2 regions of the Nocardioides sp. NPDC059952 genome follow, and region 2 is predicted to be linked to the other one. Evidence: predicted binding sites of a transcription regulator. Region 2 holds the regulator's gene; the other holds the start of a gene.

Region 1 (8,448 bases), on a different contig from region 2:
GACAGCCCGTCCCAGAACTCCGGCTCCGTCTCGGGGTCGCCGTACTGCCGGTAGAGCCTGGCCACCTCGTCGGGTCGCGACGGCACCGCCCACCGGTTGATGTTGTCGACGATGTCGGAGGAGACCGACGCGTACGCCACCCCGGCCCGCACCAGCCCCGGCTGAGCGACGAGCGCGTTCATCACCACTCCCCCGCCCATCGAGCGGCCGAGCAGCGCGGTGCGGTCGGGGTCGACGTACGGAAGTCGCTTCATCGCCTGGACGGCGTTGATGGTGTCCCGCGTGTAGCCGAGGCGGCTCTCGTCCTCCTCGGTTCCTTCCGGGATCGGCGAGGAGCCGGCGTGGCCGCGGTAGTCGGTGTGCAGGACGACGTAGCCCTCGCGGGCCAGCCGGTCCTGCTCGCGCCGCAGCCCCTGCCCGGTGACGTAGATGTCGGTGTCGATGTGGCCGTGCGCGAAGACGACTCCGGGGAACGGGCCGGCGCCTCGCGGACGGAAGAGCACGCCGGTGATCGTCAGCCGGCCGCTCGGGTAGTTGACCTCGAAGCGCCGATAGGCATCCGTGCTGCCCGACTCCCGCAGCACCTTCACCTCGCCACCGGGGAAGTCCTCCCGCATCAGCTGCGGGAGCGAGACCTTGTCGGTCACCGGTGGCAATGTCTCCGACGGGCTCGGCGAGGGGGCCGGTGTGGCCGACGTCGACTCCGGTGTCCCTGGGGTCGTGGTCCGGGACGGCGGCGCGGCGGCGGGCTCCCCGCCGCATCCGGCGAGGAGCACGGCCGAGATCGCCAGCGCCGGGATCGCCTTCGGGGCCATGACGTCGAGCGTAGCCCGGTGGTCCTCGGTCGGCGGGCGGTTCCTTCGAAACGCAAGAGGGCCCCTCCCGAAGGAGAGGCCCTCTTGGTGAAGCTAGCGAAACAGGCTCAGAAGCCCATGCCGCCCATGTCACCCATGCCACCGGTCGGGTCGCCACCAGCGGCGGCCTTCTCCGGCTTGTCGGCCACGACGGCCTCGGTGGTGAGGAACAGCGCGGCGATCGACGCGGCGTTCTGCAGCGCCGAGCGGGTCACCTTGGCCGGGTCGATGATGCCCGCGGCCAGCAGGTCGACGTACTCGCCCGTGGCGGCGTTGAGGCCGTGACCCTGCGGGAGGCCGGCGACCTTCTCCGCCACGACGCCGCCCTCGAGGCCGGCGTTGATGGCGATCTGCTTCAGCGGCGCCGAGATGGCGGCCTTGACGATCGAGGCACCGGTGGCCTCGTCGCCGTCGAGCTCGAGCTTCTCGAAGGCAGCAGCGGCGGCCTGGATCAGCGCGACACCACCGCCGGCGAGGATGCCCTCCTCGACAGCAGCCTTGGCGTTGCGGACGGCGTCCTCGATGCGGTGCTTGCGCTCCTTGAGCTCGACCTCGGTGGCCGCGCCGACCTTGATGACGGCCACGCCGCCGGCCAGCTTGGCGAGGCGCTCCTGGAGCTTCTCGCGGTCGTAGTCGGAGTCCGACTTCTCGATCTCGGCGCGGATCTGGTTGACCCGGCCCTCGATCTGACCCTGGTCGCCCGAACCCTCGACGATGGTGGTCTCGTCCTTGGTGATGACGACCTTGCGGGCCTGGCCGAGCAGCTCGATGCCGGCGGTCTCCAGGGAGAGGCCGACCTCCTCGGAGATGACCTGACCACCGGTGAGGATCGCGATGTCCTGCAGCATGGCCTTGCGGCGGTCACCGAAGCCCGGTGCCTTGACGGCGACGGACTTGAAGGTGCCCTTGATCTTGTTGACGACCAGCGTCGAGAGAGCCTCGCCGTCGACGTCCTCGGCCAGGATGACCAGCGGCTTGCCGGTCTGCATGACCTTCTCCAGGACCGGGATCAGGTCCTTGACGCTGGAGATCTTCGAGTTGACGATCAGGATGTACGGGTCGTCGAGGACGGTCTCCATACGCTCCGGGTCGGTCACGAAGTAGGCCGAGATGTAGCCCTTGTCGAAGCGCATACCCTCGGTCAGCTCGAGGTCGAGCCCGAAGGTGTTCGACTCCTCGACGGTGATGACGCCTTCCTTGCCGACCTTGTCCATCGCCTCGGCGATGATCTCGCCGACGGTGGTGTCAGCAGCGGAGATCGAGGCGGTAGCAGCGATCTGCTCCTTGGTCTCGATGTCCTTGGCCTGGGCGAGCAGCTGCTCGGAGACGGCGTCGACGGCCGCCTCGATGCCGCGCTTGAGGCCGGCCGGGTTGGCACCCGCGGCGACGTTGCGCAGGCCCTCGCGGACCAGCGCCTGGGCGAGAACGGTCGCGGTCGTCGTGCCGTCACCGGCGACGTCGTCGGTCTTCTTCGCGACCTCCTTGACCAGCTCGGCACCGATCTTCTCGTAGGGGTCCTCGAGCTCGATCTCCTTGGCGATGGAAACACCATCGTTGGTGATCGTGGGGGCACCCCACTTCTTCTCGAGCACGACGTTGCGGCCCTTGGGACCGAGGGTGACCTTGACGGCGTCGGCGAGGGTGTTGAGACCCTTCTCCAGACCCCGACGGGCCTCCTCGTTGAAAGCGATGAGCTTCGGCATTGCTCCTGCGATCCTTCACTTGGGAAGTTCGTTGGATCCGGTCCGATGGGCTGCCCGCGACGGACGACGCCACTCCCGGCAGAACCCTTCCCTGCCGCTCGCGACGCCTCAACGTCACCGGTCCGGTTATTGTCACTCTCATGGTAAGAGTGCCAGCCTCATGTTTAGCACTCGACCCCCGAGAGTGCAAGAAAACTCAGACCGGCTTGGCGAGTTCGGCGAACTCCAGATCGTCCCGCAGCGGCAGCCCGAAACGCTCGTCGCCGTAGGGGAACGGCTCCAAACGCCCGGTACGCCGGAACCCCCGCCGCTCGTAGAACGCGATCAGGTCCTCGCGCTGGCGGATCACAGTCATCCGGATCTCGGCCGCGCCCCACGCCTGCGCGATCCGCTCGGCCTCGGCGATCACGGCCTTCCCGACACCGGCGCCCTGCAACGCCGGCGAGACGGAGAACATGCCGAAATAGACGTACGCCTCGCGCTTCTGCAGCTGGCAACAGGCGACGATCTCGCCGGCACGCTCGACGACCAGGAGCCGGGAGCCGGGTGCGGTGATCACCTCGCGTACGCCCTCGGGGTCCGTCCGCTGGCCGGCGAGCAGATCGGCCTCGGTGGTCCAGCCGGCCCGGGAGGCGTCGCCGCGGTAGGCGGACTCGATCAGCCCGACCAGGGCCTCCACGTCGGAAAAGGTCGCGTCACGGAAGGTCAGCTCAGGCACGTCGCCGAGGATAGCCGGGGTCAGCGCCCGCTGGTCGAGCCGTGAGGCCGCCTGCGGCCGAGCGTGTCGAGACCAACACAGTCCCATCGATCGCGACAGACGACCGTGTTGGTCTCGACACGGATTCGTTCGTTCCTCACGAATCCGGCTCGACCAGCGGGGAAACGGCTCGACCGGCGGCGCGGCTGTCTTCAGGCGGGTAGATCCGGCAGCGCGGGCCGGCGCAGCCAGGCGTCGAAGAGCGCGGTGAGGTCTCGGCCGCTGACCTCGGCCGCGAGGGCCTCGAAGTCGGCGGTGACGACCGATCCGCCGCTGTGCCGGGCCACCCAGGTGCGCAGGATCTCGAAGAAGGCCTCGTCGCCGACGGTGCGGCGCAGCGCGTGCAGGGTGAGTGCTCCACGCTTGTAGACGCGGTCGTCGAACATGTCCGCGGGACCGGGGTCGGCGAGGACCAGATCCTGCGCCAGGGCGGAGAGCCGACGGTGGTGGTGACGGGCGTGCTCGCCGCAGGAGCGGCCCCCCGAGGCGTCGGACCACAGCCACTCGCTGTAACAGGCGAAACCTTCGTGGAGCCAGATGTCGCGCCACTCGCGCAGGGTCACCGCGTTGCCGAACCACTGGTGGGCGAGCTCATGGGCCACGAGGCGTACGTCCGACCACTCGCCGGTGAGGTGGTTGCGTCCGAAGGTCGACAGCGACTGCGACTCGAGGGGGATCTCGAGCTCGTCGTCGGTGACCACGACGGAGTAGGAGTCGAACGGGTAGGGACCGAAGACGGAGGTGAAGTAGGCCATCATCTCCCGCTGGCGCCCGAAGGACGCCTCGAACCCGGCGGTGGCGTCGACCGGGTACGCGGCCCGGATCGGCACCCGTCCGCCCGGCCCTTCGGTCGGCGCGATGTCGACGACCCGGTAGCGCCCGATCTGCACCGTGGCGAGATAGGTCGCCATCGGCTCGGCCTGCCAGTAGCGCCAGGTCTCCCCGCTGCCGCGGCGTACGCGGGAGGTCAGCTCGCCGTTGGAGACGACCGCATAGCCCGGCGCGGTGGTCACGCTGATCGCGTAGCGGGCCTTGTCGGAAGGGCGGTCGTTGCACGGGAACCAGGTCGGCGCACCATGCGGCTGACCTGCGACGATGACACCGTCGTCGAGCTCCTCCCAGCCGGCGTCGCCGTGATGGGAGAGCACCACCGGACGGGGCTTGCCGGCGTATCGGACCGTGACCACGAACTCCTCGCCGGCCGCGATCCGCGAGCGGAGGTTCAGCACCAGGCGGTGGTCGTGGTGGGACCACTTGGCCGGTGGGCGGCCGTCGATCGCGACCTTCTGCACCCGCAGGTGGGCGAGGTCGAGGACGACGCGGCTGAGGTCCTCGACGGCGACCGCGCGGATCGTCGCCGTGCCCGCGAGCCGGTTGCCGACCAGGTCGTAGGTGAGCTCGAGGTCGTAGTGGGTCGCGCTCCACGACAGGTCCCCGTGACCTGCGAGGTAGGGGTCCGCTGTGGGGAGCTTCGGCACGGCGGTCATGGTAGAGGCATCCGCTCAGCCGGCCTGGTCCCAGGGACCGATCGGGTTGCCGATCCACAGGGTCTTGTCCGGCAGGCTCTCCCCGCGCATCACCAGCGAGACCGGTCCCACGACCGCATGCCGGCCGATGGCCGCGGCGGGCAGGATCACCGAGTTCGGCCCGAGCGTGGCGCCGCGCCGGAGCACGACCTCGTCGAGGGCCAGGACGCGGTCGTGGAACAGGTGGGTCTGCACGACCGTGCCGGAGTTGACGGTGGCTCCGTCGCCGAGCTCGACGAGGTCGGTCTCGGGGAGCCAGTGGGTCTCGATCCACACGCCGCGGCCGATCCTCGCGCCGAGCGCCCGGAACCAGAGGTTGAGCACCGGCGTGCCGGAGACGGCCCCGGTGAACCAGGGCGCGGCGAGCACCTCGACGAAGGTGTCGGCCAGCTCGTTGGCCCACACGAACCAGCTCCACAGCGGGTGCGAGCCTGCCCGGATGCGGCCCACGAGCAGCCACTTCGCCGCCACCGTGATGCCGGCGGCGACCGCTCCGGCGGCGGCGAGCACCGGCCCGGCGACCAGGATCGCGAGCCACAGGTCCACGGCGTCCCAGATCCTGACGAGCACATGGGCCACCCCGGCGTAGAGCAGCACCGCGAGCGTCTGCGGCACCAGCCGGGCCAGCTCGACGAGGGCCCGGGCGACCTTGAGCCCGGCCGGCGGGTCGTAGGTGCGCCCCGAGTCGGTCTCGCCGGCCGCCCGGCGCAGCGGAGCCGGCGGCGAACCGAGCCAGCTCTCCCCCTTCTGCGCACGCTTGCGGCGCGGGGCGGCGCTGAGCACGGCGACCAGGGACGCCTTCGGCACCTTGCGACCGGGCGCCGCCATGCCGGAGTTGCCGACGAAGGCCCGCTTGCCGATCTTCACCCGCTCGACCCGCAGCCAGCCTCCGCCGAGCTCGTAGCCGCCGATCAGGGTGTCGTCGGCCAGGAAGCTCTGGTCGTTGACCTGCGTCAGGCCGGGGATCATCAGCACCGTCGAGGCCTCGACGTGCTTGCCGATCTTGGCGCCGAGCGCCCGCAGCCACAACGGCGTCAGCGTCGAGGAGTAGAGCGGGAAGAGCCAGGTGCGGGCCTCGTCGAGCACCTGCATCGTCGACCAGACCGCGACGCCGCCCAGGCTGCGTACAGGATGTACGCCGGGCCTGATCGCCAGACCGGCGAGCCGGACCACGGCCCAGACCAGCGCGGTCAGGGTGAGGAACCCGGCCACGACCGCGGCCGGGCTCCAGGCGAGCAGCGGGCCGATGTCGGCGTAGGACGTCGGGACCCCGGCCAGGGCGACCCCGACGACGGTTCCGACGCCGATGGCGACCGCGGGAAGCAGGGCGAGGACGGCGGCCGCGATGCCATAGAGGAGCATCCAGACCTGGGCCCGTGCCTGTGGCGGCTGCCACGGTCCGCGTGCCTCCCGGGCCGCACGGGCAGCCGGCGAACCCGACCAGAACTCGCCGGCCGGCACCGTGCCGAAGACCGCCGAGCCGGGCCCGACCTCGGCGTCGTCGCCGACCCGAGCGCCGGGCAGCAGCGTCGACCGCGCTCCGACCCGGGCTCGTTCGCCCACCTCGACCTCACCCAGATGGAGCACGTCGCCCTCGATCCAGTGGCCCGAGAGGTCGACCTCCTGCTCGATCGAGCAGCCCTTGCCGAGGGTGAGCATCCCGGTGACCGGCGGGAGGCTGTGCAGGTCGACGTTCTTGCCCACCCGCACGCCGAGCAGCCGGGCGTACCAGAGCATCCACGGTGCCCCGGCGAGACCGTGGGCGCCGAGCTCGTCGACGGCGTGCGTCGCCAGCCAGAGCCGGAGATGGACCTTGCCGCCGCGGGCGTGCTCCCCCGGACGTACGCCGTGCAGGATGAGCCGCGCCGCGCCCGCGGCGAGCAGCATCCGGCCGGGCGGGGTCAGGAAGAGCGCGATCGCGGGCACCAGCACCCACCAGCTCAGCGAGGGCAGCCAGGGCGCCCACGGCTGGGCGAGGGTCGTCCCGAGCGCGATCCAGGTCAGCCAGCGCGGTGCCGCGAGGCAGCGCAGCAGGATCGTCGCGACCACCTGAGCGACCTGGGTCTTGAGGCGTACGGCCGGCACCTCGCGCTCGGAGAGCGCGGCAGAGCTGCCCATCTCGTCGATGTAGGCGGCCAGCGCGCCGAGCTTCGGCTGGTCGTAGATGTCGCCGAGCGCGACCTCCGGGAAGCGCTCGCGGATGAGGCTGACCATCTGAGCCGCGGTCAGGCTGCCCCCGCCGAGGTCGAAGAAGTCCGCCGCCGATCCGGTGACCTCGGCGCCGAGGACGTCGTTCCACAGCCCGGCCAGCCAGGCCTCGGTGTCGCTGAGCCCCTCCCCCGCACCCGCAACGGAGGCGAGCGGCCACGGGAGCGCGTCGCGGTCGACCTTCCCGCTCGTACGCGTCGGGAGGCTGTCGACCACGGCCAGCCGCGGCACCAGCGCAGCCGGCATGTCGGCCCGGAGCCGGGCGACGGAGGTGGCCTGGTCGAAGGCGTCGTCGACGGTCACATAGCCGACCAGGAGGCTGTTGCCGGCGGTGCTCTTCCGTACGGCGGCGGCCGCCCCGACGACACCGGGAAGTTGCAGCAGGGCGCTGTCGATCTCGCCCAGCTCGATGCGCCGGCCACCGAGCTTGATCTGGTCGTCGGCGCGACCGCCGAAGAGCAGCCCGGCGGGGTCGTTGACGACCAGGTCGCCCGAGCGATAGGCCCGCGACCAGCCCAGAGTGGGCATCGGGGCGTACTTCTCGGCGTCCTTGGCCGCGTCGAGATAGCGCGCCAGGCCGACACCGCCGATGATCAGCTCGCCGGTCTCGCCCTCGGGGACCGGGACCCCGGTCGCCGGGTCGACGACGGCGAGATCCCAGCCGTCGAGCGGGAGACCGATCCGCACCGGACCGTCCGCGGTCAGCTGGGCACCGCAGGCCACCACCGTCGCCTCGGTCGGGCCGTAGGTGTTCCAGACCTCGCGCTCGGGGGTGACCAGGCGGGCGGCGAGCTCGGGCGGGATCGCCTCGCCGCCGGTGATCAGCAGCCGGACCCGGTCCAGCGAGGACGGTGGCCAGAGCGCGACCAGCGTGGGCACCGTGGAGACGATGGTGATCTGGTTGGCGACCAGCCACGGGCCGACATCGACCCCGGAGCGAACCAGCGCGCGGGGCGCCGGGACCAGACAGGCGCCGTAGCGCCACGCCAGCCAGATCTCCTCACAGCTCGCGTCGAAGGCCACCGAGAGACCCGCCATCACCCGGTCGCCGACCCCGATCGGGGCGTCCTGGAGGAAGAGGTGGGACTCGGCGTCGACGAAGGCGGCGGCGTTGCGGTGGGTGACCGCGACACCCTTGGGCGTGCCGGTCGATCCGGAGGTGAAGATCACCCAGGCGTCGTCCTCGGTCGACGGCTCCTCCGGCTCGCGCTCCTCGCGGGCCTGGACCGTCGTCGTGACCCGCAGGTCGTTGGTCACGACCGCGGCGACCCGGGCCTCACCGAAGACCAGCCGGGCCCGCTCCTCGGGATCGTCGGCGTCGACCGGCACGTAGGCGGCGCCCGCGCAGAGGATCCCGAGGATCGCGACGTAGAGGTCGGTGGTCCCGCTCGCGATCCGCA
Region 2 (8,448 bases):
GGTCAGGTTGTTGAAGCTGATGTCCTTGACGTCGTCGAGGATGCCCTCGACGACCCGCAGACCCGACTTCTGCCCGGAGGGGAGGTCGGTCTGGGTGACGTCGCCGGTGACCACGATCTTGGAGCCGAAGCCGAGACGGGTCAGGAACATCTTCATCTGCTCGGGCGTGGTGTTCTGCGCCTCGTCGAGAATGATGAAGGAGTCGTTGAGGCTGCGTCCGCGGAGGAACGCGAGCGGCGCCACCTCGATGGTCCCCGACGCCATCAGCTTGGGGATCATCTCCGGGTCCATCATGTCGTGCAGCGCGTCGTAGAGCGGGCGCAGGTAGGGGTCGATCTTCTCGGTCAGCGTGCCGGGCAGGAAGCCCAGCTTCTCGCCGGCCTCGACCGCGGGGCGGCTCAGGATGATCCGGTTGACCTGCTTGGACTGCAGCGCCTGGACCGCCTTGGCGACCGCAAGATAGGTCTTGCCGGTGCCTGCCGGGCCGATGCCGAAGGTGATCGTGTGCTTGTCGATCGCGTCGACATAGCGCTTCTGGTTGAGCGTCTTGGGACGGATGCTCCGGCCGCGGTTGGAGAGGATGTTGAGGCTGAGCACGTCGGCCGGCTTCTCCGTCGTGTCGGCCTGGAGCATGCCGATCACACGCTCGACCGTCTCGCCACTCACGCCCTGGCCGGTGCGGATGATCTGGACCAGCTCCTCCAGGACCCGCTCGATCATCGCGATCTCGCTCGGCTCGCCGTGGAGGGTGATCCGGTTGCCACGCACGTGCACGTCGGCGTCGAAGTGTGCCTCGATGATCCCGAGGTGCTCATCGGCCGGACCGAGGACGGTCACCATGTCGACGCTGTTCGGAACGACCACTGTGTGCTTGGTCGAGGTCGAGGTCGCCGTCGGAGCGGCGGTCGGGAGCGGACTTGGGTGTCGATCGGTCATGGATGCCCGGCAGGGCCCTTTCTGGTCACGAGGCTGATGCTCCCATGGTACGCGGGCCGCGGCCTTGGCTCCTACTGGATAGTTCGGCCCGCCCGCGTCAGCTGTTCAGCAGGATCTCGACGCGGGAGGTCTCTTCGGCGAGCTCGTCGCGCTCGTCGGGAGAGAGATCGCGGAGCAGCTTGACGACCTCGACCTTGCCGTCGACCGGCTTCCAGAGGCCGACGAGGTGGCCGCCGGCGATGATGACCGCGCCGCCACCCCCGATACCCCATTCCTTCCGGGTCCCCTTGGCGGTGATCCGCTCCCGGTCGGCGTGCGAGAGCCAGACGTTGTCGAACCGCCCCAGCAGCCGCACCGGGGCGTGCTCCTCGCCCGTGGCGAGCGGAGCGTCGGGGACGTCGTAGAGGGTCTTGCCGGCCTCGTCGCGGTAGGTCGCCAGCCCCTCGATCCGCTTGATCACCGGACCCAGTCGGGTCAACGACGACCAGGTGGTGATGTCTGCGGCGGTGGCCGGCCCGAAGGCGAGCAGGTAGCGACGTACGATCTCCGGCGCCAGCGTCGGGACGACATCGTCCACGGTCACCGGAGGCACGCCCGTCCAGCGCGGGAGCAGGTCGTAGACGAGCCCGCCCGAGCCCTTCCACAGCCCCCGCGGCGGCAGCTGGACCAGCGGCAGCTCGTTGCGCGCCCGCAGGCCGAGCGCCTTGGCCGGGACGCCGGGGAAGTGCTCGACCAGACCGGCCTCGAGGGCCGCGTTGGGCAGCGCCCCGAGAGCGAGTACGTCCTCGGCCGCCTCCACGAAACCCTCCAGCTGCGCCGCCGGGCGGACGATCTCGACCCGCTGGGTGTAGAAGTCATGGACCGGCTGGGTCCAGGCCCTGATCAGCGCCGCATCGGCGGCGGTGTGCATGTGGATCGTGGACCGCAGCGAGGAGAGCCGGACCAGCGCGCTCGACTCGAGCTGCGCGCTGAGCGCGTAGGGGTCGAACGACTCCAGCCGGGCGGCCAGCGCGAAGAACGGCGGCGACGTCTCCTGCGCCTGCAGGCCGACCAGATGCTCGATCATCTCGGCCGGGGTGAGAGAGGCCCGCGACAGCAGGTGCTGGCGGAGCAGGAGGGTCCGGTTGAGCTGCCGTTCGGTGAGGATCACGGTAGCGATGATCTCCTACTCGACGGTGATCCGTGCGCCGACTTCTTCAGAAGGCTTCCCCTCGCCGTCGGAGGTGTCGTCGGTGCGGGCGATGAAGAGGTACGTCCCGGGCTCGAGCTCGGAGACGTCGACTGTCGTCGTCCACGGATAGAGCTTGTCCATCCACCCCTCGGCGGTCGCGAACCCGTCCAGCACCGTCTCGCCGGTGGTGTCGCGGACCTCCCACGGCACGTTCGCCTCGTTCGAGTTGGCCTTGCCCGACGCCTCGAAGCTGTCGGAGACCGTCGCCCCCTCGGCCGGCGCCGCCAGCGTGATCAGAGCGGAGGTCCGTGGCAGCGTCGACGGCTCCTCGGACGGCTGGGTCGAGACCTCGGGGTCCTCGGCGACGGCATCGTCGCTGCCGCACCCACCGGCCAGTACGCCGCAGAGAGCAAGAGCGATGATGGCGCCCGCCGGACGCGTACGTGTGCTCCTCATGCCTCCATACTCACCCGGCGCCCCCGAAGGACGAACCCACCACGCCGAGCAGTCGGCGGTCAATCGGCCGGCCGGTCAGTCCCAGCGGCGGGTGCGGGCCAGCAGGGCGGCAGCGGCGGCGACGCCGGCGGTGGAGGTGCGCAGGACCTCGGCGCCGAGGCGGATGGTGGTGGCGCCGGCCTTCTCGAACTGGGCGATCTCGTCCTCCGTGAGGCCGCCCTCGGGGCCGACCACGACGAGGATGGTGCCCTCGTCGACGACAGGGACGGCCCCGAGCGGGAGGGTGCCCTCCTCGTGGAGCACGACGGCGACGTCGGCCGCCTCGATCTTGGCCACGACGGCGTCGGTGGTGGCCAGCGGCTCGACCTCGGGGTGCCACAGCCGGCGGGACTGCTTGGCGGCCTCCCGAGCGGTGGCTCGCCAGCGGGCGAGGGACTTGACCGCGCGCTCGCCCTTCCAGACGGCGACCGAGCGGGTCGCTGCCCACGGGACGATGCTGGCGGCGCCGATCTCGGTGAGCATCTCGACGGCGAGCTCGCCGCGGTCGCCCTTGGGGAGCGCCTGGACGACCGTCAGCGCGGGCTCGGGCGGCGCGTCGCCGAGGATGACGTCCTCGACACGTACGGTCATCGACTTCTTGGTGGTCTGCGTGATCGTGCCGGTGACGCCCTCGCCCGCGCCGTCGGTGAGCACGACCTCCTCGCCCACCCGGAGGCGGCGTACGACGACCGCGTGGTGGCCCTCGTCGCCGCTCACCTCGATGTCGTCGCCGACGCGGGTGCCGACGAGCGACTCGACGAGGTGAACGGGAAGGGTCATGTCAGCTCCGTGCCTGTCTCAGTGCCCGTTGAGGGTGTCCTTGAACCAGGAGAAGACGCCGCCCTTGTGGGCCGCCTTGAGCTGGCCCTGGACGGACTCCTCACCGCGCAGCTCGGCGAGCTGGCGCAGCAGCGCCTCCTGCTCGAGGTCGAGCTTGGTGGGGGTCTCCACGTTGATGGTCACGATGAGGTCGCCACGACCGCCCCGCAGACCGGGCACACCGCGGCCACGCAGGACGTGGTCGGTGCCGGACTGGGTGCCGGCCTTGAGGTCGATGTGGATCGAGGCGTCCTCGGGGTCGATCTGGTCGACGCCCTCGCCGACGAGGTCGGCCTCCAGCGTCGGCAGGTTGAGCGTGGTGCCGAGCGCGGCCGCGGTCATCGGCACCTTCGCGGTGCAGTGCAGGTCGTTGCCCCGGCGCGTGAAGGTGGCGTGCTTGGCGACGTGGATCTCGACGTAGAGGTCGCCGGCGGGGCCGCCGCCGGGGCCGATCTCACCCTGCTCGGCGAGCTGCACCCGGGTGCCGTCGTCGACGCCCGGCGGGATCTTGACGGTCAGGGTGCGGTGGGAGCGCACCCGGCCCTCGCCGCTGCAGTCGCGGCACGGGTCGGGGATGACGGTGCCGAAGCCGTTGCAGGCGCTGCACGGACGCAGCGTACGGATCTCGCCCAGGAAGGAGCGCTGCACGACCGCGACCTCGCCCTGGCCGTGGCAGGTCTCGCACGGGACCGGGTGGGAGCCCTCCGCGGCCCCCTCGCCGCCACAGGTGTCACAGACGACCGCGGTGTCGACCTTGAGGTCGCGGGTGACGCCGAAGGCCGCCTCGGCCAGGTCGATGTCAAGACGGATCAGGGCGTCTTGCCCGCGACGTACGCGCGGACGGGGCCCACGCCCCGCGCCGCCGGTGCCGGCACCGGCGCCGCCGAAGAAGGCGTCCATGATGTCGGTGAACGAGAAGCCCGCGCCCTGTGCGCCGAACCCGCCCGCGAACGGGTCGCCACCGCGGTCGTACGCAGCCCGCTTCTGCGGGTCGCTCAGCACCTCGTAGGCGTGGGAGATCTCCTTGAACTTCTCCTGCGACTCGGCGTCGGGGTTGACGTCCGGGTGGTACTGGCGCGCCAGCTTCCGGTAGGCCTTCTTGATCGTTGCGTCGTCGGCGTCCTTGTCGACACCGAGGAGCTCATAGGGGTCCAACGTCGGTCTTCCTGCCATCGAAGTTCGTTGCTCTTTCTTAAGCCTCGTCGAGGATCCGGGAGAGGTAGCGCGCCACCGCGCGCACCGCCGCCATGGATCCGGGGTAGTCCATCCGGGTCGGCCCGACCACGCCGAGCGTGGCCAGCGCCTCGTCGCCGGGTCCGTAGCCGGTCGCGACCACGCTGGTCTGCGACAGCTCCTGGTAGGGGCCCTCGGCGCCGATCCGCACCGTGACCAGCCCGCCCGCGGTCGCCTCGCCCATCAGCTTGAGCAGGACGACGTGCTCCTCCAGGGCCTCCAGGAGCGGGCGTACGGCAGTGTCGAAGCTGTCACCGAAGCGGGCCAGGTTGCTGGTGCCGCCGATCGAGATCCGCTCGTCGGAGCGGTGGTCGTTCATCGCCTCGATCAGAGCCTCTGCCACGGCGGCCGCGAGCCCATCCTTCAATGTATCCGTCTGCGGGCCGTCGACGGGCGCATCGGCCGGCCGGGCGATCGTGCGCAGCGCCTCCCCGGCCTCGGCGATGACGGCACCGACGACCGCGGTGTTGATCCGCGCGCGCAGCATAGCCAGGGTCTCCTCGGAGACCTCTTCGGCGACCTCGAGCAGTCGCTGCTCGACCCGGCCGGTGCTGAGGATGAGCACGAGGAGGAGCCTGGTCGGGGCCAGTGCGACCAGCTCGACGTGGCGGACGGTCGAGCGGCTCAGGGTCGGGTACTGCACGACCGCGACCTGGCGGGTCAGCTGGGAGAGCAACCGGGTGGAGCGGCTGACGACGTCGTCGAGGTCGACCGCGCCGTCGAGGAAGCCGGCGATCGCCCGCTTCTCGGCCGCGGTCATCGGCTTGACAGTGGTCAGCCGGTCGACGAAGAGCCGGTAGCCCTTGTCGGTGGGCACCCGGCCGGCGCTGGTGTGGGGGGCGGTGATGTAGCCCTCCTCCTCCAGCGCGGCCATGTCGTTGCGTACCGTCGCCGGGGAGACACCCAGACCGTGACGCTCCACGAGCGCCTTGGAGCCGACCGGCTCCTCGGTCTTCACATAGTCCTCGACGATCGCCCGGAGGACGGAGAGCCTGCGTTCGTTCTGCATCTGCGCCCTCCTGTCGTCCTGGCTGCCTGGCACTCATTCCGTGCGAGTGCCAATCCTACCGGTTCGGGTCACAGGAACCAGTTTCCGGTGGCCGCTCCACTCTGTGGAACGGGTTACTTCTCTCGCCATCGAGATAGCCTTAGGTTAGGCTGACCTTAGAGTCATTCGCTGCACTGCTTCCGCCCCACTGGAGAGTCCTATGATCGCCGACGATCTGCTGGTCCGCATCACGGCCCACGCCAACGACGAGCACCAGGCGGACCTGTGCCGCTCGCTCTCGGCACGGCTCGGGCTGCGACCGCGCCACATCGTGGGCGTACGTCTCTCCGACCTCACCGCCGAGAGCGTCGACGTCTCCTGGATCACGCTCGACGGCGGCCACCACGTGACCTTCCGGTTCCCGGAGACGGCAGCGACGCCGGACGAGGTTCTCGAGCAGCTCGGGCGCGTGCTCACCGGTTCTCGCTGCTGACTCCACTACCGTTCTCCGGATGAGCGATCGCTACGGCTCCGACGTCCTGGCCGGCGACTGGAAGAAGCCCAAGCACGGGCGTGCCGTCGAGACCCCGGCGGAGCTGGGCGCGGTGGTCGAGGAGATCGAGACCGATTTCGTCGGCGAGATCGTCCGGATCGACCGTGACCTGCACACGCTGACCCTGGAGGACCGGAAGGGCAAGCGGCGTACGTTCCCGCTCGGGCCGGGCTTCTGGCTCGAGGGCAAGCCGGTCATCCTCACTCCCCCGGTGACCCGCACGGCACCGGCGAAGCCGACCCGCACCGCGTCGGGCTCGGTGGCCGTGGACAAGGTCAAGGCCCGGGTCGCGCGCGAGTCGCGAATCTTCGTCGAGGGGCGTCACGACGCCGAGCTGGTCGAGAAGATCTGGGGCGACGACCTGCGGATCGAGGGCGTCGTCGTCGAATACCTGGGCGGTGTCGACGACCTCGCCGACCACCTGGTCGACTTCCGTCCCAGCCGCGAGCGGCGGGTCGGGGTGCTCGTCGACCACCTGGTCAAAGGCTCCAAGGAGGCCCGGATCGCGGAGTCGATCCGGCGCTCCAAGGTCGGCGAGCACGTGCTGATCGTCGGTCACCCGTTCATCGACGTGTGGCAGGCGGTCAAGCCGGCCAGGCTCGGGCTCGAGGCCTGGCCGAACGTGCCGCGCTCGATCGAGTGGAAGAAGGGCATCTGCCAGCACATGGGCTGGCCCCACCGCGATCAGGCCGACATCGCTCGGGCCTGGAAGCACATCCTCGGGCGGGTGAACTCCTTCGGCGACCTGGAGCCCGCCCTGCTCGGGCGGGTCGAGGAGCTGATCGACTTCGTGACCGAGCCCGTCTGAGCCTGTCGTCAGTAGGCCGACCGCTTCGGCATGATGATCCACAGCACGATGTAGACGATGAACTGCGGTCCGGGGAGCAGGCAGGAGATCACGAACGCCAGCCGGATCAGGTTCGAGTTGATACCGAAACGGGCGCCGAGACCGCCGCAGACGCCGGCGATCCATTTGTCGTTGCTGGGACGGGAAAGAGTTGTGGTTGCCATAGCTCCACTCTCCCCTGTCGGGCGCTCTTTACCAATCAGGATCACCCCTGATCCTTCGGTCAGGACCAAGGTCCCGGACTCAGGGATGCTCAGGGCTCCTCAGGGGAGCAGGTCTCGGACCACGGCGTCGGCGAGGAGTCTGCCGGTCTCGGTGAGGAGGATCGTGTCGTCGGCGACGGTGACCAGACCGCGGCGCACCTGCTCCGGAAGAGCGGCGCGGCCCTCGTCGTCGAGGGCGTCTGCCGGGAGGCCGTCGGCGAGTCTCAGCTCGAGCAGGACGCGCTCGACCCGCCGGTCCTCCTCGGCCAGGATCTCGCGGGCGTGCGCGGGACTCTGGTTGCTGCCGATGCGGTCCGCGTACGCCTTGGGGTGCTTGACGTTCCACCACCGGGTGCCGCCGACGTGGCTGTGGGCGCCGGGGCCGACGCCCCACCAGTCGCCGCCCTGCCAGTAGAGCATGTTGTGACGGCATCGCTGGGACTCGTCGGTGGCCCAGTTGGAGACCTCGTACCAGGTCAGACCGTGCTTTCGGAGGGCGGCGTCGGCCAGCTCGTACTTGTCGGCGAGGTCGTCCTCGTCGGGCATCTCGAGCTCGCCCCTGCGGACCCGCCGGGCCAGCGCGGTGCCGTCCTCGACGATGAGGGAGTAGGCCGAGATGTGGTCGGGCTCGCTGGCCAGCGCGGCCTCCAGGCTGGTCCGCCAGTCGTCGACCGACTCACCCGGGGTGCCGTAGATGAGGTCGAGGGAGACCTGCTCGAAGCCCGCCTCGCGGGCCCATTCCACGACCATCGGGACCCGCTCGGGGTCGTGGGTGCGGTCGAGGGTCTCGAGCACGTGGGGAACGGCCGACTGCATGCCGAAGCTGAGCCGGGTGAAGCCGCCCTCGCGCAGGGTGCGCAGGTAGTCCAGGTCGACGGAGTCGGGGTTGGCCTCCGTCGTCACCTCGACGTCGTGGGCGAGGCCGAACCCGTCCTTGATCGCTGTCAGGATGCCGGTCAGGTCCTGGGCCGGGAGGAGGGTCGGGGTGCCGCCGCCGAAGAAGACGGTGTCCACCTTCTTGTCACGCTCACCCAGCACCCGGCGCGCCAGCCTGACCTCCTCGATGGCCTGGTCGGCGTACGTCTGCCGGCTCACCCCGGGGCCCAGCTCGATCGCGGTGTAGGTGTTGAAGTCGCAGTAGCCGCATCTGACCGTGCAGAACGGGACGTGGACGTAGAAGCCCAGGCCCTTCTCCCCCAGCGT

What was found. Region 2 encodes HrcA, which represses chaperone genes, less so after heat shock. Its sites were predicted from a motif close to TTGGCACTCGNNNNNNNCGAGTGCCAA; they were not measured.
Region 1: groL (chaperonin GroEL) is a predicted target of HrcA. The motif match lies at 2,687-2,713, and genes of this name have one in related genera.

What each region holds. Positions count from the first base shown of each region.
Region 1 is NZ_JBHWLY010000004.1:37,900-46,347, reverse strand. Features, by position in the region: gene ACFV9G_RS02830 (alpha/beta fold hydrolase) at 1-815, opposite strand, end outside; gene groL (chaperonin GroEL) at 923-2,557, opposite strand; gene ACFV9G_RS02820 (GNAT family N-acetyltransferase) at 2,754-3,275, opposite strand; gene ACFV9G_RS02815 (M1 family metallopeptidase) at 3,467-4,801, opposite strand; gene ACFV9G_RS02810 (Pls/PosA family non-ribosomal peptide synthetase) at 4,817-8,448, opposite strand, start outside.
Region 2 is NZ_JBHWLY010000021.1:9,541-17,988, forward strand. Features, by position in the region: gene ACFV9G_RS11960 (PhoH family protein) at 1-936, opposite strand, end outside; gene ACFV9G_RS11965 (winged helix DNA-binding domain-containing protein) at 1,034-2,086, opposite strand; gene ACFV9G_RS11970 (Gmad2 immunoglobulin-like domain-containing protein) at 2,102-2,563, opposite strand; gene ACFV9G_RS11975 (16S rRNA (uracil(1498)-N(3))-methyltransferase) at 2,639-3,382, opposite strand; gene dnaJ (molecular chaperone DnaJ) at 3,401-4,594, opposite strand; gene hrcA (heat-inducible transcriptional repressor HrcA) at 4,614-5,663, opposite strand; gene ACFV9G_RS11990 (hypothetical protein) at 5,863-6,135, shown strand; gene ACFV9G_RS11995 (DUF3097 domain-containing protein) at 6,155-7,003, shown strand; gene ACFV9G_RS12000 (PspC domain-containing protein) at 7,012-7,206, opposite strand; gene hemW (radical SAM family heme chaperone HemW) at 7,306-8,448, opposite strand, start outside.